Regions from separate parts of the Nitrobacter sp. CN101 genome, predicted to be linked through region 2. Evidence: predicted binding sites of a transcription regulator. Region 2 holds the regulator's gene; each other region holds the start of a gene.
What was found. The regulator LexA, encoded in region 2, represses DNA repair genes until DNA is damaged. The targets are predictions, from matches to a motif close to TGTTCNNNNTGTGTTCNG.
Positions count from the first base shown of each region.

Region 1: a site for LexA is predicted at 1,500-1,517, ahead of ruvC (crossover junction endodeoxyribonuclease RuvC). Genes of this name have one in related genera too.
Region 3: a site for LexA is predicted at 1,998-2,015, ahead of radA (DNA repair protein RadA). Genes of this name have one in related genera too.

Region 1 is NZ_AP038833.1:1,134,460-1,141,395, reverse strand. Features, by position in the region: gene ruvB (Holliday junction branch migration DNA helicase RuvB) at 1-187, opposite strand, end outside; gene ruvA (Holliday junction branch migration protein RuvA) at 184-801, opposite strand; gene ruvC (crossover junction endodeoxyribonuclease RuvC) at 798-1,319, opposite strand; gene ACZ5IL_RS05520 (hypothetical protein) at 1,609-2,217, shown strand; gene ACZ5IL_RS05515 (hypothetical protein) at 2,422-2,784, shown strand; gene mgtE (magnesium transporter) at 2,820-4,190, opposite strand; gene ACZ5IL_RS05505 (P-loop nucleotide/nucleoside kinase family protein) at 4,407-4,916, opposite strand; gene ACZ5IL_RS05500 (YebC/PmpR family DNA-binding transcriptional regulator) at 5,032-5,778, opposite strand; gene ACZ5IL_RS05495 (hypothetical protein) at 5,923-6,936, opposite strand, start outside.
Region 2 is NZ_AP038833.1:2,323,767-2,330,702, forward strand. Features, by position in the region: gene gltX (glutamate--tRNA ligase) at 1-99, opposite strand, end outside; gene ACZ5IL_RS11545 (glutamine--tRNA ligase/YqeY domain fusion protein) at 314-1,993, shown strand; gene ACZ5IL_RS11550 (ComEC/Rec2 family competence protein) at 2,080-4,371, shown strand; gene lexA (transcriptional repressor LexA) at 4,412-5,119, opposite strand; gene ACZ5IL_RS11560 (molybdopterin molybdotransferase MoeA) at 5,283-6,497, opposite strand; gene moaC (cyclic pyranopterin monophosphate synthase MoaC) at 6,720-6,936, opposite strand, start outside.
Region 3 is NZ_AP038833.1:2,176,647-2,183,582, forward strand. Features, by position in the region: gene ACZ5IL_RS10850 (CvpA family protein) at 1-362, opposite strand, end outside; gene radA (DNA repair protein RadA) at 530-1,981, opposite strand; partial or broken gene ACZ5IL_RS10860 (DUF5131 family protein) at 2,113-2,528, shown strand; partial or broken gene ACZ5IL_RS10865 (IS5 family transposase) at 2,598-3,339, shown strand; gene tcmP (three-Cys-motif partner protein TcmP) at 3,401-4,096, shown strand; gene alr (alanine racemase) at 4,269-5,456, opposite strand; partial or broken gene ACZ5IL_RS10880 (IS5 family transposase) at 5,657-6,412, shown strand; gene ACZ5IL_RS10885 (replicative DNA helicase) at 6,429-6,936, opposite strand, start outside.

The DNA.
Region 1 (6,936 bases), 1.2 Mb from region 2:
GAGGGCCGACGAACAGCACGTGATCGAGCGCCTCTTTTCGTTTACGGGCAGCATCGATGAAGATCTGGAGGTTGGCGCGCGCCTGCGCCTGTCCGACGAACTCGGCCAGCTTTTGCGGCCGCAGCGCGGTGTCGCCGACATCGTCGGCGCGGCGCTCGGGCGTGACGATGCGGGAGGGCGTGGTCACTTCGACAGCTCCTTCAAGCCGAGCCGGATCAGTTGCGCGGTCTCCGCATTTTCGCCAGCACCGCGCGAGGCGGCCGCGATCGCCGCGGTCGCCTGCGGCTGACCATAACCGAGATTGACCAGCGCGGAGATCGCATCCCGCACCGGGCGCGGCGCGTGCTGGTCATCGATGGCGCCTGCGAGATGCACAACAGCGGGATCGACATTGGCGAACGACGGCGCCTTGTCCTTCAGTTCGGTGACGATGCGTTCGGCCACCTTCGGTCCGACCCCCGGCGTGCGCGCCACCGCGGCCTTGTCGCGGAGCGCAATGGCGTTAGCGAGATCGGCCGGCGACAGCGTGCCCAACACCGCGAGCGCCACCCGCGCGCCGACGCCCTGCACCGTCTGCAACAGACGGAACCATTCGCGCTCGTGGTCGGTGCGAAACCCGAACAGCTTGATCTGGTCCTCGCGCACATAGGTCTCGATCGACAACACCGCCGCCTCGCCCGGCGACGGCAGCGCCTGCAGCGTGCGCGAGGCGCAATGCACCTGATAGCCGACGCCGCCGACATCGAGGATCACGTAATCCTCGCCGTAGGAGTCGATGATGCCTTTTAACTTGCCGATCATGCGCCCGCCGCCTTCATTCGCGATGCGAGCATCGCGCTTCCACGATGGTGCGCGTGGGTAATGGCAATAGCGAGCGCGTCGGCGGCATCGGCGCTTTTCGGATCGGCTTTCGGCAGCAGGATTTTCAGCATCGCCTGGATCTGGGTTTTGTCGGCGTGGCCCGCGCCAACCACGGTCTTCTTTACCTGATTGGGCGCGTATTCCGCCACCGCGATGCCGAACATCGCCGGCGCCAACATCGCAACGCCCCGCGCCTGCCCGAGCTTCAGCGTCGCCACGCCGTCCTTGTTGACGAAGGTCTGCTCGATCGCAGCCTCATTGGGACGGAATCGGTCGAGCACCGCGCCGAGCCCGGCATGGATCGCCAGCAGCCGGCTGGCCAGCGCCATGTGTTCGCGCGTCTCGACCGAGCCGCAGCCGACGAAGATCAGCCGATTGCCCTCGATGTCGAGCACGCCCCAGCCGGTGCGGCGGAGGCCCGGATCAATGCCCAGAATGCGAATCGGTGAGGAGGTCATGGCCCATGTTAGCGCAAAGCTTCCCGCTGCGTCCCCCAAGCAGGCTCCGGCTCTATTCGTTTCAACGCGATCACGGGCCAAGACAGTCTCCCGAGGCAGACCCATGATGAGCAACGTTGCGGCCTGGTTTGTCGAACCTTGCCCGTTCCGGTAACGACAAAGCCGTATCCGCCGTCCGACCGATCGATCCATGTTCGGCTGAGCATGGTCCGCTCCGAGACGGGATGGCCACGTCATAAGGGGCGGCAGATCCGTCTCCGAGACGGACCGAAGAGGAATATCAAGCGTCATGCGGATAGCAGTTGCCGTTTTCTTCCTCTTCATGACGATCGTCAGCACCGCTGTTTCGGCCGATTCGTCAACCGCCGCGCAAAACCGGTTCACGTCCATTGCCAACAAGGACTGCACTTTCGCTCCGATCGGCGACGAGCCGGGCGACGAGGAAGACCAGCTCAAGACATGTCCTGGCGTCGGTGGCGCGCAGGTGCTGGTCAACGCCCTGGGAACTCGTCTGCGGATAGGCTTTCGCTGGCCGAAGGGAACTCACCCGCAAACGATCATCTGGGCGGTGGAAGCATGGTCCGCCGGATTAACCGTCGACTGGCGCGGATCTGGCAAGGGCAAGGAATTCGAGCCTTATGCCGCCATCGTCAGGATGAAATTCCAGAAACAGGGTTTGCCGGTTGCGGGCGACCAGGTACTCGGCGTGATCCGGATCACACAGGATACCGCCTGCGTCATGGGCGCCGTCGATGCGGGAGCAAACCCTAACGCCAATGAGGCTGCGCATGCGCTTGCCGATGCGGCGCCATCGTTCGCATGCGGCAAGGACAAACCGACGATCGGCGGCGTGAGTACCAAGGCCGCGGAAGAAATCGCGCGGGGCATCGCCGAATGATGAACCGGCAGATCAAGCCAACAGGCCGGCAAGCGTAAGCCGCCGGTGCTGGAGCACGGACGAAAAGAATATTAGCAAAAGAATTGAGGCGGCCAGTCAGGTCGCGCGTCGAGCTAACCCTTCAACCGCATTCTGCCGGGGTTTTCACCACAATGAATATACTGTTCAGAATCGTCCTTGCGTCCGTCCTCACGAGCCCTGCGCTTGCACTCGCGCAAGCGCCGAAAAAAACCCGTCGCGTCTCCTGTCTTGGAGGCGGAATTCAATGCCTTTATCGCCAAGTTCCGGGCGGCTTTGAAAGCGAACGATCCGACGGCCGTCGCCAGCATGACCAAGCTGCCTTTCATGGGTGACAAGGCGTACGCGGATGCCGCACAGTTTCGGGCGAAGGCCTATCCGGAATTCTTCTCCGCGAAAGATCGCGCGTGCATCCAGCGGAAGAAAGCGGAATACGGTCGAGATGGCGAGAACAACGACAACTACTTTGTCATCTGCGGCGAGAGCATTTTTACCTTCACCAGAACGCCAACCGGATTCCTTCTGACGGAGGTTGGCGTAAATGATTAGGCATGCGCCCTCAACGAACGCGTAGCGCCAAGGCTCTACAGCAGCGTCCCACTCAGGATCAGCACCGCCACGCTGAAGTAGATCATCAGCCCGGTGACATCGACCAACGTCGCCACCAGCGGCGCCGAAGCGCTCGCGGGATCGAAGCCGGCGCGTTGCAGCATGAACGGGAGCATCGATCCGGACACCGAGCCGAAAACAACGACGCCGATCAGCGCGGCCGCGACGGTCAGCCCGATCAGCATCCAGTGTTCGCCATAGTCGTAAATGCCGAGCTTCTGCCAAGCCACCACGCGGATCAATCCGATGACGCCCAACATGGCCCCGAGGATCAATCCCGTCGGCAGTTCGCGCAAGGCCACGCGCCACCAGTCGCCGAGCTTGACCTCGCGCAGCGCCAGCGCGCGGATCAGGAGCGAGGTCGCCTGCGAGCCGGAGTTGCCGCCCGAGCTCATGATCAGTGGGATGAACAGCGTCAGCACGATGGCCTTTTCCAGCTCGCCCTCGAAGTGCTGCATGGCGCTCGCGGTCAATAGCTCGCCGATAAACAGCACGCAGAGCCAACCGCCGCGCTTGCGGATCATACCCGGCAGCCCAACCTGCAGATACGGTTCGTCAGTCGCCGCCATGCCGCCGAATTTCTGGGCGTCCTCGGTGTTTTCTTCGATGATGGCGTCGATGATGTCGTCGACCGTGACGATGCCGAGGACATGCCCGGCCTTGTCCACGACAGGCACCGCCAGCATGTCGTGCCGCGAGATCAGCCGCGCGACCTCTTCGCGATCCGTTAGCGGGGAGGTGGTGATCGGGGCGCGCGCCAGATCGGCGATCTGGGCCGAGGGCTCACCGGCGATCAGCCGCCGCAACGACACCGCGCCCACCAGCCTTCGCGTGAAGGCGTCCAGTACATAGATGGCGTAGACCGTCTCGCGGGTCCGTTCGACCTGGCGGATATGCTGTAGGGTCTGCTCCACTGTCCAGGTCGCGGTGACGCTGACGAATTCGGTTGTCATCATCGCGCCCGCGGTGTTTTCCGGGTAAGTGAGCAGATTTTCGATAGTGGCCCGCGTGTTTCGGTCGAGCCCCTGCATCAGTTCGCTGCGCGCCGGCTCATCGAGCTGCTGGACGATATCGGCGGCGACGTCCGCCGACATTTCAGTCAATAGGATGATGGCGGTGCGCCGGGGTAGCGAGGCGATGACCTCCGCCCCGTGATATAATTCCGGCTTGTCGAGAATCTCGACCGAAGTATCGACCGGCAGAAGCACCAGCACCGCCGCGGCGTCCTGCGGTTCGAGTTGGTTGAGAATTTCGACGTTATCGGCGACATGGCCGCCGCTCAGGCGCGAGGCCAGCGCGTACACATCAAGGTCGCCGTCCGTTGTGGCGGTGTAGGTATCCGTCATAGCTCACCTTCGTGGTCTGCCGGCAACGGCAGGCCTGGCGAGCTCATCAAGCTCTCAGACCGGCGCCGCTGTCGGCGAGGTACCTGGCAAAGTACCTGGACTGTCGCTTGGCATAATGTCGTGGTTTCCAGTGATGGGCGTGCGACCGAGGCCGCAAGCATCCCGCTTGGCTGACATGATCCTTCAGCCGGACGGCGTCAAGAAAAAAGAGAGCAGCTATGATTTGCGCAGGAGATTGAACGCCTCTTCTCGGCACATCTCGAGACTGCGGTGTGCCGTATCGATAACAAGGTGGTCGCAATTCCACTTATCGTGGACGCGGGCGACAACCGCATCCCAGTCTGGCAAAGCCAGTCCCACGATGTCGCTTGATCTCGTCTCAATTCTCCGACGGTGCTCGACAGGATCGCTGCACACCACCTCAAGCCATCGAACTTCGGCTCCGGTACGCTGGGCGGTAGTTTCCCAGCCTTCCCGTACCTCTTGGCAATCGTTCACACAGTCCGCGATGACATCCAACCCAAGCGCTAAATTGTCCTCAGCAACGGCTTGGGCTGCTCGATAGGTCCAGTCGAAAAGATCGCTCGGCGCCGTGCCCGATGACCAACTTGCTTGATCCATCGAGTCGATTCGTAACCAGATCGAGCCGAAACACCGGGCCAGATGCCGCGCAATGCTTGATTTGCCGACGCCGGGCAAACCTGCCAGTGCGATGAGCCTTGCCATTACACTCCCTATTCCTCCGACCAGAGCCGAAACGGCTCAATTTCGGTTCTCCCTTTGTGAACCGAAAGGTCTGCAATGGCTTTTTTACAGAGTCCCGCTGCCTTCGGCTGCTGTCCTAGCCCCCCAGCTTCGCCATCAGAGCGTCCGACACCTCGAAATTGGCATAGACGTTCTGCACGTCGTCGTGCTCGTTCAGGAGGTCGATCAGCTTGAGCAATTTCTCACCGGTATCGTCATCGACCGCAACGGTGTTCTGCGGCTTCCAGATCAGGGCGACCTTGCGCGCCTCGCCGAACCTGGCTTCCAGCGCCTTGGCGGCCTCGCGGAAGGTGTCCTGCGAGGCATAGATTTCGTGGCCGCCCTCGCCCGACACCACGTCGTCGGCGCCGGCTTCAATGGCAGCTTCCAGCATGTCGTCGGCCGAAGCCTTGCCCGCGTCGTATTCAATGACGCCAAGCCGGTCGAACATAAACGAGACCGAGCCGGTTTCACCGAGATTGCCGCCGGACTTGGTGAAATACGAGCGGATGTCGGAGGCGGCGCGGTTGCGATTGTCGGTCAGCACTTCCATGATGACGGCGACGCCACCGGGGCCGTAGCCTTCGTAACGCAGCTCATCATAGCTCTCGGCGTCGTTGCCGCTGGCCTTCTTGATCGCGCGCTCGATATTGTCCTTGGGCATATTTTCCGCCCGCGCCGCGATCATGGCGGCGCGCAGCCGCGCATTCATCCCCGGATCGGGCGCGCCGAGCTTGGCCGCCACCGTGATTTCGCGCGCGAGCTTGCTGAACAGCTTTGACTTCTGGGCATCCTGCCTGCCCTTGCGGTGCATGATGTTCTTGAATTGGGAATGTCCGGCCATCGGCAGGGTCTCTCTCAAATCCGGGGCAGGCCCGGCGGCGGCGCATCGGGCGGCCTCTGCAAAAGTGGAAGCGGCGCGGCGTTATAAGACGGGACCGGGCGGAATTAAAGGTGGAATGAGCGAGAACACGAGCGGGAAGTCCGCTCAGCTAAATGTCACTTTACGCGGCGCAGGCGTCTGGTCCGAACGATGCGGGAAACATATCCGCGTCATGCCCAGCGCCGTGGTTAGTGGAAGCCCATCCAGTTGACCGAGATGGAATCCAAACGGAATCCCCCGCGGACTTCGAAAATACTGCGGTTGGCGTTTCAAGTAACATCGAAGGTCCTCGCTGTCCCATTCGGGGATGGTGGGACCTCTAGCAAGCATTGCTTTTCGTAGCGCGAAAATACCAAATAAGGCGAATAACAATTCCTCCCGCAGTGGAGCCGTCAGCTCCACCGTTGCAAGGTAGCCTGATGGCCACGCATGAAAGCACTCGCCGAAAGAAACGCTGGAATCAGCCAGGACCGGCTCCAAAAATGAATCGACCCCGTACGAAGACATCGCGCGAAATGTAACGGCACAACGCGAATTGACATACCCGTAATAGGGAATCGGATCATAATCCTCGCCCCTGTGAAAATTGGCCTCGACATATCGATGGAAAAGAAAAGCGGACTCGTCGCGACGCGAGAAGTGCGGCACCGCCTTCAGCTGCTCCTGAACCGGCACCGCGCGCGACAAAAGAGGCACGCCCTTCAAACCCGAATTCTCCGTCAAAAGCGAGAATTCCAGCTGTGGCGCATCATGTGCGTTGTATTGCCAGGAAACGGGGATGAGGTTCAGCGGAACCAGCCGATAGGGATTTATGACCTTAAAGGTCGACGCCGAGGCTCCGAGGTTCGCACTGTTGGAATTCACGATCTGCGCCCGAATTCTGGCAGAAGCATCCCATGTCGCGTTGACCCACGCCCCCAAAACGTCCACGCGCAAAAAGCGCTCGCCCGATGCCGCGGTGTGAAAGAACCAGACCGGCAGACTGTCCAGCAGAAAGAATGTGACCCGCCGCCAGAGTCCATAGCCATGCACAACCGGAGCGCTTTCCGGCCGGCCAAAATTCAGGAGCGCGACAGTTGCCGTGCCATTTACCGCGTGTTTCTCGACGACAAAATCCAA
Region 2 (6,936 bases):
GCGCGCATAGAGCCAATTAAAGAGCGCGGTCCGGCCGCCGCCGATGTGAAGAAAACCGGTCGGGGATGGCGCAAAGCGTGTAACGACGGGTGCTGTCATTTTTGGTGGATCTGACACTTCGGAAGAGGGTATCGGGATTTGCATGAACGGCTAACTGGCCTGCTTCGCGGCGTCAATGTAGTGAAGGGATATTTTGTCCGTTTCTATCTCTACGCGGAACGCCGGGACGGCGCCGTTTCCCAGTTTGCCGGTATCTCAGCCCTTGGCGGCTGCGCGTGGATTTGGCACATAGGCCCGGAGTGAAAGGCACACAATGACCGACGAATCGACTGCGGAAGCGGGCCGGGATTTCATACGCGATATCGTGGCCGCTGACCTTGCGTCCGGAAAGCACAAGAGCATAGTCACCCGGTTTCCGCCGGAGCCGAATGGCTATTTACATCTTGGGCACGCCAAATCGATCTGCCTGAATTTCGGCATTGCCGAGGATTTCGGCGGACTTTGCCATCTCCGCTTCGACGACACCAATCCGACCAAGGAGGAGCAGGAATACATCGACGCGATCCAGCGCGACGTCCGCTGGTTGGGCTTCAATTGGGGAACACACCTTTATTATACCTCGGACTATTTCGAACAGCTCTACGCCTGGGCGCAGCACCTCATTCGCGCAGGAAAGGCCTATGTCGACGATCAGACACAGGAGGAGATCCGCCAGGCTCGCGGTACGCTGACCGAACCTGGCAGACACAGCCCGTTCCGCGACCGGCCGATTGATGAGAATCTTGACCTGTTTGCGCGGATGCGGGCCGGAGAATTTCCCAATGGCGCGCGGGTACTGCGTGCGAAAATCGACATGGCGTCCGGCAACATCAACCTGCGCGATCCCGTGCTCTACCGGATTCTACACGCCCATCATCCGCGCACGGGAAACGCGTGGAACATCTATCCGAGCTACGATTTCGCCCATGGGCAGTCCGACTCGATCGAACACATCACGCATTCCGTCTGCACGCTGGAGTTCGAAGATCACCGGCCACTCTATGACTGGTTTCTCGACAATCTTCCGGTGCCGTCGCGACCGCATCAGTACGAATTCGCACGGCTCAACGTCACGTATACGCTTTTGTCGAAGCGGGTGCTGACCGAACTGGTTCGCGGCGGTCACATTGCGGGCTGGGACGATCCTCGCATGCCCACCCTTGCGGGCCTTCAGCGGCGCGGTGTGCCGGCTGAGGCGCTGCGAGAGTTCATCAAGAGGATTGGCGTTGCGAAAGCGAACAGTACCGTCGATGTCGGAATGTTCGATTTCGCCGTTCGAGAGGCTCTCAACAGGAACGCGCCGCGTCGCATGGCCGTCTTGCGTCCACTCAAGGTCGTTATCGAGAATTATCCGGAAGGCCAGAGTGAGGAGCTTGAGGCCGTGAACCATCCCGATGATCCCTCGCAGGGCACCCGATGGATGCGGTTTGGGCGCGAGATTTATATCGAGCAGGAAGACTTCATGGAAAACCCGCCGAAGAAGTTCTTTCGCTTGTCGCCGGGCAAGGAAGTGCGGCTGCGATATGCGTATTTCATCACATGCCGCGATGTGGTGAAGAACTCCGCGGGTGAAGTGCTCGAACTCCGCTGTACCTACGATCCTGCGACCAAAGGTGGCAATGCGCCTGACGGACGAAAGGTGAAGGCCACAATGCATTGGGTGAACGCGGCGGACGCCGTGCCGGCCGAGGTCAGACTTTACGGTCATCTGTTCGATACCGAGCAGCCCGACGCGGCGAACTTCGTATCCCAACTCAATCCGCAATCGCTTCAAACTCTGTCCGGCTGCATGGTTGAGCCCGCTCTCGCCCGAGAGGATGACGGAGGTTCAGTGCAGTTTGAACGACAGGGCTATTTCTGCCGAGATAAGGATTCGTCTCCCGGCAACCTTGTGTTCAACCGGACGGTCGGCCTGCGCGACACCTGGGCCAAGGTCGCGGCGACCGGCTCCTGATTTCGCCGGTATTCCGTATCCGTTCCACTGTTCGCCGTGCAGTCTCTTCCGCTAGCATCGCCGCGAGGGCGTGAAGGGGCAGCCGGATGGCGGAGCGGGGCAGGGCCCGCGATCGAAGGGGAGGGTACGCAGGAACGTGGCCGACGCGGCAAGCCGTCGCTGCTCCTTCGCAAACGCCTTCGGGCACCTTACTGGCAATGGTGGCGCGGCTGCGAGCCTGGGTTGGCGCGGAATTGGCAGCCGGCCAACTCTTGCCGTGGGTACCGGTGGCATTTGGCACAGGTATTGCGATCTATTTTTCGGCCGATCACGAGCCCGTTGTCTGGGTTGTCTCCGCGACCGCCGTAGCTCTGTTTGTGGTGGCGCTGCTCTTGCGCCGGCATCGGATGTTTGCCGCCGCTGTCATGGTTGCGGCGGTCGCTGCAGGATTTGCCGTCGCCACGATCAAGACGGCACAGGTTTCCCACGTCGTCCTGATGCGGCCGATATACGCGCCCTTGCTCCAGGGCTTCGTCGAAACCAGCGAGGTGCGGGAGCGGACCGATAGATTTGTTCTACGCGTCGTTCGGATGGACAATCGGCGGTCGCACGTCAAGCTCGATCGCGTACGGCTGTCGGTCAGGAAGGGCGCCGCGCCCGCCGTTGGGAGCTTCGTGGAGTTGAAAGCGCGGTTGCAGCCGCCGCTTACGCCTGTACGGCCAGGAAGCTACGACTTCGCCCGCGATATGTATTTTCATGGCATTGGCGCGTCCGGCTTCGTCATGGGCGCCATCAAGACCGTGAGCTCTCCGCATGGTGGTGGGCTCGCGTTGCGCTATGCCGCGCTGATGCAGGAGTTGCGCGACGCCATCGACGCCCGCATCCGTCTTGTTCTCAGCGACGACTCGCGGGCCATTGCCACCGCGCTCCTGACCGGACGGCGCGACGCCATCACGACGCCGGTTAATGAGGCGATGTTCATTTCGGGATTGGGCCATGTCCTTTCGATTTCCGGCTATCACATGGCCGTCGTCGCTGGCGTGGTCTTCTTCGCGGTGCGTGCGCTGTTGGCGCTGGTTCCAGCGTTGACGGCGACGTTCCCGATTAAGAAGTGGTCGGCGGCGGCGGCGTTCGTGGCAGCCGCTTTTTATCTTCTGCTGTCGGGCGCCGAGGTCGCGACCCAACGCTCGTTCTTTATGACGGCGGTGGTACTGATTGCGATCACGGTGGACAGGCGCGCCATCACGTTTCGCACACTCGCGGTCGCGGCGATGATCGTGCTTGCGATTGCGCCGGAGTCGTTGATTCACCCGAGCTTTCAAATGTCGTTCGCGGCGACGCTCGGGCTGGTGGCGCTGGTTCAGGTCGGCATGCCGAAGATGCTTGCAACCCCCGATCACTCGCCGACGGCGAGGGCCGCTCTGTGGGGTGGACGCGAAATCGCTATGCTGGCGCTGGCGTCACTCGTGGCCGGACTCGCGACCACGCCGTATGTCGCGTTCCATTTCCATCGGGTGACGCCATACGGCATGGTTGCGAACCTGCTGGCGATGCCGGTGATCTCGGCGCTGGTGATGCCGGCCGGGCTTCTCGGACTTGCGGCCATGCCGTTTGGCTTCGACGGCGTGTTCTGGCGGCTGATGGACTTTGGCATCGAATGGATGGTCGCTGTGGCTCAATGGGTAGCGGCGCTTCCGGGCGCCGTCGGTCATACGGCTGCATTTGGAACGGGACCGCTGCTCGCGGCGACCGCGGGCATCATTCTGCTCGGATTGTTGAGAACGCCGCTGCGCTGGAGCGGCGCAGCTGTGGTCGGGTTGGCGATCGTGTGGTCACTTGCGGTGACGCCGCCGGATATCCTGATCTCCGCCGAAGGTCGCAATGTCGCCGTGAGGGGCGGGGACGGCAGGCTGCGTCTCATCAGCACGAGTAAGGACTCTTTCACCGTCAAGGAATGGCTTGCCGCCGACGGGGATGGGCGTGGGTCTGCCGACCCTACACTGGCGGAGGGCGCCTCATGTGACGATGAGGGCTGCGTGGTCAAGGTGAGTGGAGGTGGACTTGTCGCGCTGACGCGGCGTCCGGAGGCGATACAGGATGATTGCGCTCGGGCGGAGCTCATGGTGACGCCGTGGCAGGCTCCGGAGGGGTGCCTTGCGCAGGTGATCGATCAAAACAGGCTACGGCGTGAAGGCGCTCTTGCCCTGTGGCGAACCCCAAGTGCTTCAAGATCTGGTGCTTCAAGATCTGGCTTTGCTGTTGATGCCGCACGTCCTGTCGGCGTCGATCGTCCCTGGTCATCCGCTGCCGTCGATGAACAGTCAGCACAGCTGCAATCAAAACCGGAGCCCCCGGCCGACGCCACGCCGGCGCCCGAGGATCTCCAGCCGGACGATTGAACGGCTCGTCCACGGTCGGAGCCTTTCGCTCCTGATGAAATCAGTACTTGCGGTAAATGCCGATCAGTCTGCCCTGGATCTGGACCCGGTTGGGCGGAAGTATGCGAACTTCGTAAGCCGTGTTCGCCGGCTCCAGCGCGATCGAAGCGCCGCGACGGCGGAAGCGTTTCAACGTCGCTTCCTCGTCGTCGATCAGGGCAACGACGATGTCGCCGGTATCAGCGGTCTGGTTCCGCTGGATCAACGCAAGATCGCCATCGAGAATTCCGGCATCGACCATGGAATCGCCGCGCACCTCAAGCGCGTAGTGTTCGCCGGTACCAAGCATGTCGGGCGGCACGCTGACGGTGTGGCTGCAGGTCTGCAACGCTTCGATCGGCGTGCCGGCTGCAATCCGTCCCATCACCGGAACGGCGACCGGACGTTCCGCATCGTCGACGACAGCGCCGCCGCTGCTGCGGCGGACTTTGCCCAGATTGCCTTCGATGACGCTCGGTGTGAAACCGCGACGGCCGCCGCCGCCGCTGGCGGCGAGTTCGGGCAGTTTGATGACTTCGATGGCGCGGGCGCGGTTGGGTAGACGGCGGATGAATCCTCGTTCTTCCAGCGCGGTAATCAGGCGATGGATGCCGGACTTCGAGCGCAGGTCGAGCGCGTCCTTCATTTCATCGAACGAGGGCGGCACGCCGGATTCTTTCAGCCGTTCGTTGATAAAACGCAGGAGTTCATACTGTTTGCGCGTGAGCATCCCGACCCAGTCCCTGGTTGATGGGGTTCTTGCCAACTAGGGGACATCGGGGCTGCAGCCCTTATAACCCCGCGGCACGAACCTCGAAACAAATCATGAACATACACTATATGTTCGATATGTGTTCCGCAACCCTTTAATTTAAGGTCAACAAAGCGACGTTTTATGACAGCGAAAGCTTAATGATGGCACAGGGCTCGCCTTTGCTTGCGGCCGGCGCAAATGGCGTGCGGATTACGAGAGCCTCTGCCGCAGCGAGTTTTCCCATCAGCGAGCTGTCCTGATGCCCGATCGGCGTCGCCACCGGCAAGCCGTCCGTCGAGGGCGTGAGCCGGGCGCGCAGATAATCCTGCCTGGCTTGATTGGCGCTAACATCGCTTCCGAGCAGCGCCGGTTCAATGCAGTGGTGCACATCTTCACGCCCCGATAGCGCACGAATCAGCGGCACCATGAACAGAAACGCGCAGATGTAGGACGAGACGGGATTGCCGGGGAGGCCGATCACCCGCATCGGGCCTAGACGTCCGTGCATCATCGGCTTGCCCGGCCGCAGTGCGATCCGCCAGAACGCCATCTCCACGCCTTCCGCCTCCAGCGCACGCTTGACGAAGTCATGGTCGCCGACCGACGCGCCGCCGGTCGTAACCAGAATGTCGGCGCCGCTCTCGCGGGCGCGGCGGATCGCGGCGGTTGTGGCGTCCATGGTGTCGGCGGCGATACCCAGGTCGATCGCCTCGGCGCCTTCGCCTCGGGCGAGTGCGCGAAGCGCGTAGCCGTTGGACAGGATGATCTGGCCCGGACCGGGCGTCGCGCCCGGCAAAACCAGTTCGTCGCCCGTGGCGAGCATCGCTATTGTGGGACGGCGATGCACCGGCAGGTCTGGATAGTTCATGCCGGCAGCAAGGGAAAGATGGCGATCGGTGAGATGGCTGCTGGCCCGGATCAGGACGTCGCCCTCACGAAAGTCCACGCCGGCAGGACGAATGTTCTTTCCGGGAGCAGTGGCCTCCTTGACGATAACGTGGTTGCCGTCGCGTTCGGTGTCTTCCTGGATCACGACTGTATCGGCGCTGTCCGGCACTACGCCGCCGGTGAAAATCCGTAAGGCCTCGCCGGTTTGCAGCGCGCGCTCGAGCGGTCGTCCCGCGGCGATCTCACCGATCACCTGTAGCCGCGCTGGAATTGTCGCAATGTCCGCTGCGCGCACCGCATAGCCGTCCATCGCCGACATTGCGACCGGCGGCTGAGTCCGGCGCGAGGGGAGGTCGCGCGCCAACACCCGGCGATGCGCGGCTTCGAGAGCCACGGGTTCCTCCGGGAGCGGTTCGACTCCGGCAAGAACAGCCGCAAGGGCGTCGGCGACCGTCATCAGGGGCATGACCATTCTCCTAGAGCATTTTCCGGCCGTGCGATCAGCCGTAAGAAAATCCCCTCAATCAATAACTTGCGTGTATTCCGATCGCAAAACCGGTATCCATTTGCGGAATACGCGCTAGGCGTAATGCGCCTAGCGGGCGCGTCAAACATCTACCGAACTCGCGGCTCGCATACAACGGTACCAAGAGCCAAAATGCCGCTTACCGACCCGTTCGCGCGGCGGCTATGGTTCTGAGGGGGTATCCGTCACGAGATAATGGCCGGACTTGCCGCCCTTTTTCTCGACGAGGTGAATGCCCTCGATCCGGACGCCGCGTTCCACGGCCTTGATCATGTCGTAGATCGTCAGGCAGGCGACGGAGACCGCCGTGAGGGCTTCCATCTCCACTCCGGTCGGGCCGGAGACTTTGACGCTTGCGCGGACGCGGCAGCCCGGAATT
Region 3 (6,936 bases), 150 kb from region 2:
AGGAAGGCAACGACGACGATCAGCAGCCCCCGCGCCAGTCCGAACAGGAAACCAAGGGTACGGTCGAGTGCGCCGATCCTGGAATCGAGGACCATGTCGGAAATGCGTGTCGTGATGAGGGAAATCACGATCAAGGTGCCGATGAAAACGCCACCGATGACGGCGGCAGCCGCGATCGTATCGTTGTTAATATAATTCTTGGCGAACGGCAGGAGCTTCTGGAACGAGTAAAGGGTGGCCAGCGCGGCTATGCCCCACGAGGCAATTGACAGGATTTCGCGCATGAAGCCGCGGATCATCGCCAGCAGCCCCGAAATCAGCATTACGGCTAGCAGAACGAGGTCGAGGATGGTTATCGGCATCGGCTGGTCAGGTCCGCTCGTAAAATCTCAAACCACGAATCGTTGCTTATTGCTGGTCTCGCAGACGATCATACAGCGCGTCCAGCAGGGACATTTTCGCACAACACTATCATTGGCCTTGCGGCCGCCGAATGTATAGCGGCGGGCGGTCGCAAGGTCACGCCGCTTTAGCCGTCCTGACGACGGAATCGGGCAGGTGTGGCATTTTTCTCCGGATCGGTGGTTTTGCCAGAGCGGCTTTGTCCGCGCGCTGCGATATCCGCCACCAGCGTCGTCAATCCGGCGACGGTATTGAGCGACAGGCCGGCATCGCCGCCGACATCTCCACGGGCCGATTCCGGCAGCACGGCACGCCCGAATCCGAGCTTGGCGGCTTCTTTCAGCCGCGCCGAGGTTTGGGCTACCGGTCTGACCGCGCCAGATAGCGAAATCTCGCCGAAATAGACCGCGTCGGTCGGGAGTTGGGCGTTTGTCAGCGAAGACACGAGCGCCGCAGCCGCGGCAAGATCGGCGGCTGGCTCGTTGATTCGCAGACCACCCGCCACATTGAAATAAACGTCGTGACCCGAGAGCTTGACCCCGCAGTGAGCTTCGAGAACCGCTAGCACCATGGACAGCCGGCTCGAATCCCAACCGACGACGGCGCGTCGCGGTGTGCCGAGCGAGGTCGGCGCCACCAATGCCTGTAGTTCCACCAGCACCGGCCTGGTGCCCTCGATGCCCGCGAAGACCGCCGTGCCCGGACTACCGAGATCACGTTCCGACAGGAACAGTTCGGACGGATTGGAGACCTCGCGCAAGCCGAGTCCTGTCATCTCGAAGACGCCGATCTCGTCGGTGGGGCCGAACCGGTTCTTCACCGCTCGCAGAATACGGAATTGTTGAGAGCCTTCACCTTCGAACGACAGCACGGCGTCGACCATGTGCTCGACCACGCGGGGGCCAGCGATCTGGCCGTCCTTGGTGACGTGGCCCACCAGAATCAGCGCCGCCCCGGACTTTTTTGCGAAACGAATGAGGGCCTGCGCCGAAGCGCGCACCTGGGTTACGGTTCCCGGCGCGGATTCCACCGTGTCGGTCCACATGGTCTGGATCGAGTCGATCACCACGAGGCGCGGCACCGCACCTTCGGACAGCGTGGCGACGATATCCTCAACAGAGGTTTCCGCTGCCAGTTGCACCGGTGCGTCGGCAAGCCCAAGGCGTTCGGCGCGCAATCGCACTTGCGCGACCGCTTCCTCACCCGAGATATAGACGGCGCGATGGCCGGCGCGCGCCAGCAGGCTCGTCGCTTGCGTGAGTAAAGTCGATTTGCCGATCCCCGGGTCGCCGCCGACCAGCAGCACCGAGCCGCGGACAAAGCCGCCGCCGGTGACGCGATCAAGCTCAGTCATGCCGGAGGAAAGGCGCGGTGCATCCTGCGTCTGGCCTGTCAGCGTTTCCAGTGTGAACAATCGGCCCTTGCGCTTGGAGCGGATGCTGACCGGCATCGTCGTCGCGCCGGTTATGTCCTCCTCGGCCAGCGTATTCCATTCGCCGCAAGCGTCGCACTTGCCCTGCCAGCGGTTATACGCCGCGCCGCAGTTCTGGCAGACAAAGGAGAGGGTGGATTTGGGCATATGGTCGGTTGACTTTTGTTCTCATTTTGTTCTACAACGAACGTTCGATGAAGTCAAAGCAATCGGAATCATTAGTAAGAATTTTTCGCTATTTTGGACGACAGAGTAACTGAGTTTGGTGAGGGTTCCAAATGGCCGAAACACAGATCGAATGGACCGACGCCACATGGAATCCGGTAGCAGGTTGCACAATCGTCAGTGCCGGCTGCACCAACTGCTACGCCATGGAAATGGCGAGGCGGCTACAGGCGATGGACGTCGCGAAATACAAAGGTCTTACTCGTCGAAGCGGCAAGCGAGCAGTCTGGAATGGCGTTGTTCGAGAAGATAAGAACTCGCTTAACATCTCGTTGCGATGGAAAAAGCCCAAAAGATTTTCGTCAATTCAATGAGCGACCTTTTTCATGAAAGTGTCAGTGACGCTTTCATTTCGAAGGTGTGGAATGTCATGCGTGCGACGCCACATCATCACTATCAAATCCTGACTAAGCGCCCGGAGCGAATGGGCGTTCTTGTCAAAAAGATTTCCGATGTGCTTCCTAGGCTCAGGACCCATTAAATCTGTTGCGAGAGGACTGGCGGGTTGATTCAATGGCGATGTTTGGGGGACATCGCCATGGCCGATTTGTTGTTGCTGTCGGAGGCTCAGATGCGCCGGATTGAGCCGTATTTTCCGCTGTCGCACGGGATTGCGAGGGTTGACGATCGACGGGTGATCAGCGGCATCGTCTTCGTCATCAGAAACGGTCTGCGCTGGCGCGATGCGCCGCCCGGCTATGGTCCGCATAAGACGATCTATAACCGGTTCGTGCGCTGGAGCCGGCTCGGCGTGTTCAACAATATCTTTGCCGAGCTGGCACGCAAAGGTGGCAAGCCCTCTCTCCTGATGATCGATGCGACGCATCTGAAGGCGCATCGCACCGCCGCCAGCCTTTTAAAAAAGGACCTGTTCCCCGATGTATCGGGCGCACGAAGGGCGGCTTGAACTCCAAGCTGCACGCCGTCTGCGACGGTCAGGGACGCCCTGTCATCATGCTGCTCAGCGAAGGCCAGATGAGCGATTATAAGGGGGCGGCCTTGATGATCGATGCGCTGCCGCCCGGGAAGCAGTTGCTTGGCGACAAGGGCTACGACGCCAACTGGTTCCGCCAGCCGCTCGCGGCCCGCGGCATCACGGCCTGCATCCCATCGAAGGCCAGCCGCGCAAAGCCGCATGCTCTATCGCCAACGACACAAGATCGAAAATGCGTTCGGCAGGCTCAAGGACTGGCGCCGCCATCCACACCCGCTACGATCGATGCTCACATACCTTCATGTCTGCCATCTGCATCGCTGCAGCCGTCATCTTTTGGCTCTGATCAATGAGTCCTGAGCCTAGAAACAATTTCGGATATCATTGCATCGTTCACATCAGCTGAAATTTTCTATACGTTCGGAATTACATCGCTCCTTACATTCTTGCGCAAATCAGATCCGGGGCGATTGGCTAAAGCGCTTGATCCGCTAGGAGTGCGCGTAGCTGATCTCGCACAACTCGATGCGGTGATGAATAAAAATGCTTGGCTAGGCTCAGCGGAGCGGTTGGTATTTGAGTCCTTCGAGCGTTGCTCAAAATTTCACAGTCCATTTTCAATCAACAATCAAGAGGGCTGGCGTTACTGGCTGATCCATTTCGCCAGTTCCTACCGAGCGCGCCAAGAATATAACGACATCTTGCATCAGAATAAATCTGCGCAGGCTCATTTCGGTCGTTCCGGCTTAAACATGCTCTCGTACGACGCGCATGACGACAGCACCATGCTATATCTTTTCGACGAGCCGGGCCGTATCGAGGCTAAGAAGCAACTCTATGATGACATTCCGCGTCTGATTTCTAGTTACGGTGACGCCGTCAGCGTTGGCGACTTTTATGCAAGCATTTATAATGCGACGCCGGCTCATACTGACGACGTGCATTTTGCCATTATTGAAAATCCAGACCTTGAAGTGATTACCGCTGATGGCGGCGGAGAGCGCCGCAAGGCTAATACAATCAGAGTGAGCGATACTCTGCGTATGAAGAAGCAATTGAGCTTTCCGAAATTTTTCGGGGCACTCACCAAATCAACAAAATGACCGCAAACTTGCAGCTTCAGCCGGCGGTCAGGCCCTTTAATCCCATATCCCAAGTCGGCGCGCCAAAGCGTTCGAAAATCACCGACTTGCTGAAATAAAGTTCGAGAGAACTAGCGGAGAGCCTGGCAACTTCCGCGCCCGCGGGAACGCTTGATCGCATTCGGCGCAGGGTTCACGACTCGGCTGGGCCGCCCTTGTAGATTCGGTTGTAGCGGCCGCCCAGGCTGGTCAGCACCTCGTAACCGATGGTGCCGAAATGGTGCGCAAGTTCGTTCACGGTGATGCCTTCGCCGATAAGCGTCGCCAGATGGCCGCGCCGGACCATCGCATGGGACGGCAGGTCGGTGATGTCGACCGCCAACAGGTCCATGGAAATTCGGCCTGCCACCGGGCATCGCGTTCCGGCGATAATGACGTCGGCTCCGCGCGTACCGTCATTGCTGCCGCCGGCACGGAAATATCCGTCGGCGTATCCCGCCGAGACAACGGCAAGCCGGGTCGGCCGCCGCGCGGTCCACGTCGCGCCGTAGCCGACGCTTTCGCCTTTGTCGATCGAGCGGGTTTGCAAGATCCGCGCCTTCAACTCGACCACTGGCTGCATCGGATTGGTGGCTTCCGGCGTGGGGTTGACGCCGTAGAGCGCGGCGCCCGGACGCACCAGGTCAAATTGATACTGCGGCCCGAGAAAAATACCAGACGAGTTCGCCAGCGAAGACGGAGCGCCGGAAAACAGCCTAGCGGTCTCCCGAAACGCCGCGACCTGACTGGCATTGAGAGGATGATGGAGGCTTTCCGCGCACGCCAGATGACTCATCACCAGCGTGATACCATGATCGCCAGCGTCGATCCTTGGAAGGATGCCTTGCGCTTCATCGATGGTGAGACCGAGGCGGTTCATGCCGGTGTCGATGTGGATGGCCGCGCCGCCCGCCCAGCCGGTATGACGGCAAAACACGTCCCATTCCGCAAGTTCGTTGAGATCGCCGATCACGGGGCGGCAATTGATTGCCGCGAAAGCGTCACCGCAATTCTGAAAGAAGCCGTCCAGCACATAGATGTCGGCCCCGGCCGCGGCGGCGCGCACCACGCGCGCCTCATCGAGCGTGGCAACGAAAAACGTTTTGCATCCGGCGGCGCTCAGCGCGCGCACCACGGGCCGGGCTCCACAGCCGTAAGCGTCGGCCTTGACCACCCCCGCACATTCGGCGGGCACCGCGGTCTTTTCGAGCTTGCGCCAGTTGGCGACTATGGCGTCCAGATCGACGGTGAGGGTGCCGATCGCCGCAGCCGGCGCAATAGCCGCGCCGGCATCGGCGGGCACGCTGCTGGAGGTCATTTTAGAATCGGGCATGAGATTCATGCCGCATGGTACGCCCGGCTGTGCGGCGGTTCAACAGCGCGAGTCGTATGCTTGGAAAGGCTGTAAATCGAGCCTGCTCATGTTGTGGCGCGCCGCATCGTGAGGCGACTGTCGGAACCGACGCTAGGCTCAGGACCCATTAAATCTGTTGCGAGAGGACTGGCGGGTTGATTCAATGGCGATGTTTGGGGGGCATCGCCATGGCCGATTTGTTGTTGCTGTCGGAGGCTCAGATGCGCCGGATTGAGCCGTATTTTCCGCTGTCGCACGGGATTGCGAGGGTTGACGATCGACGGGTGATCAGCGGCATCGTCTTCGTCATCAGAAACGGTCTGCGCTGGCGCGATGCGCCGCCCGGCTATGGTCCGCATAAGACGATCTATAACCGGTTCGTGCGCTGGAGCCGGCTCGGCGTGTTCAACAATATCTTTGCCGAGCTGGCACGCAAAGGTGGCAAGCCCTCTCTCCTGATGATCGATGCGACGCATCTGAAGGCGCATCGCACCGCCGCCAGCCTTTTAAAAAAGGACCTGTTCCCCGATGTATCGGGCGCACGAAGGGCGGCTTGAACTCCAAGCTGCACGCCGTCTGCGACGGTCAGGGACGCCCTGTCATCATGCTGCTCAGCGAAGGCCAGATGAGCGATTATAAGGGGGCGGCCTTGATGATCGATGCGCTGCCGCCCGGGAAGCAGTTGCTTGGCGACAAGGGCTACGACGCCAACTGGTTCCGCCAGCCGCTCGCGGCCCGCGGCATCACGGCCTGCATCCCATCGAAGGCCAGCCGCGCAAAGCCGATCGAACATGACCGCATGCTCTATCGCCAACGACACAAGATCGAAAATGCGTTCGGCAGGCTCAAGGACTGGCGCCGCCATCCACACCCGCTACGATCGATGCTCACATACCTTCATGTCTGCCATCTGCATCGCTGCAGCCGTCATCTTTTGGCTCTGATCAATGAGTCCTGAGCCTAGTTGCGTTCGGGTAGGTGGCCGTCATGCGCGAGATCACTGAAGCGGGTGAACTGCCCCTCGAACTGCAGTTCGACGGTGCCAGTGGGCCCATGGCGTTGCTTGCCGATGATGACTTCGGCTTTGCCGTGCACCAGATGCATTTCGAGTTGCCATTTCTCGTGTTCAGGCGTGCCGGGCCGAGGCTCCTTGTTCTGGAGGTAATATTCTTCGCGATAGACGAACATCACGACATCGGCGTCCTGTTCGATCGAGCCGGATTCGCGCAAATCTGAGAGTTGCGGGCGCTTGTCGTCGCGATTTTCGACCTGACGCGACAATTGCGACAGCGCGATGATCGGAACATTCAGCTCCTTCGCCAGCGCTTTCAGGCTGGTGGTGATCTCGGTGACTTCCTGCACGCGGTTGTCGCTGCGCTTGCCGCTACCCAGCAGAAGCTGGATGTAGTCGATCACCAAGACGTCGAGCCCTCTCTGCCGCTTCAGACGGCGGGCGCGCGCGGTTAGT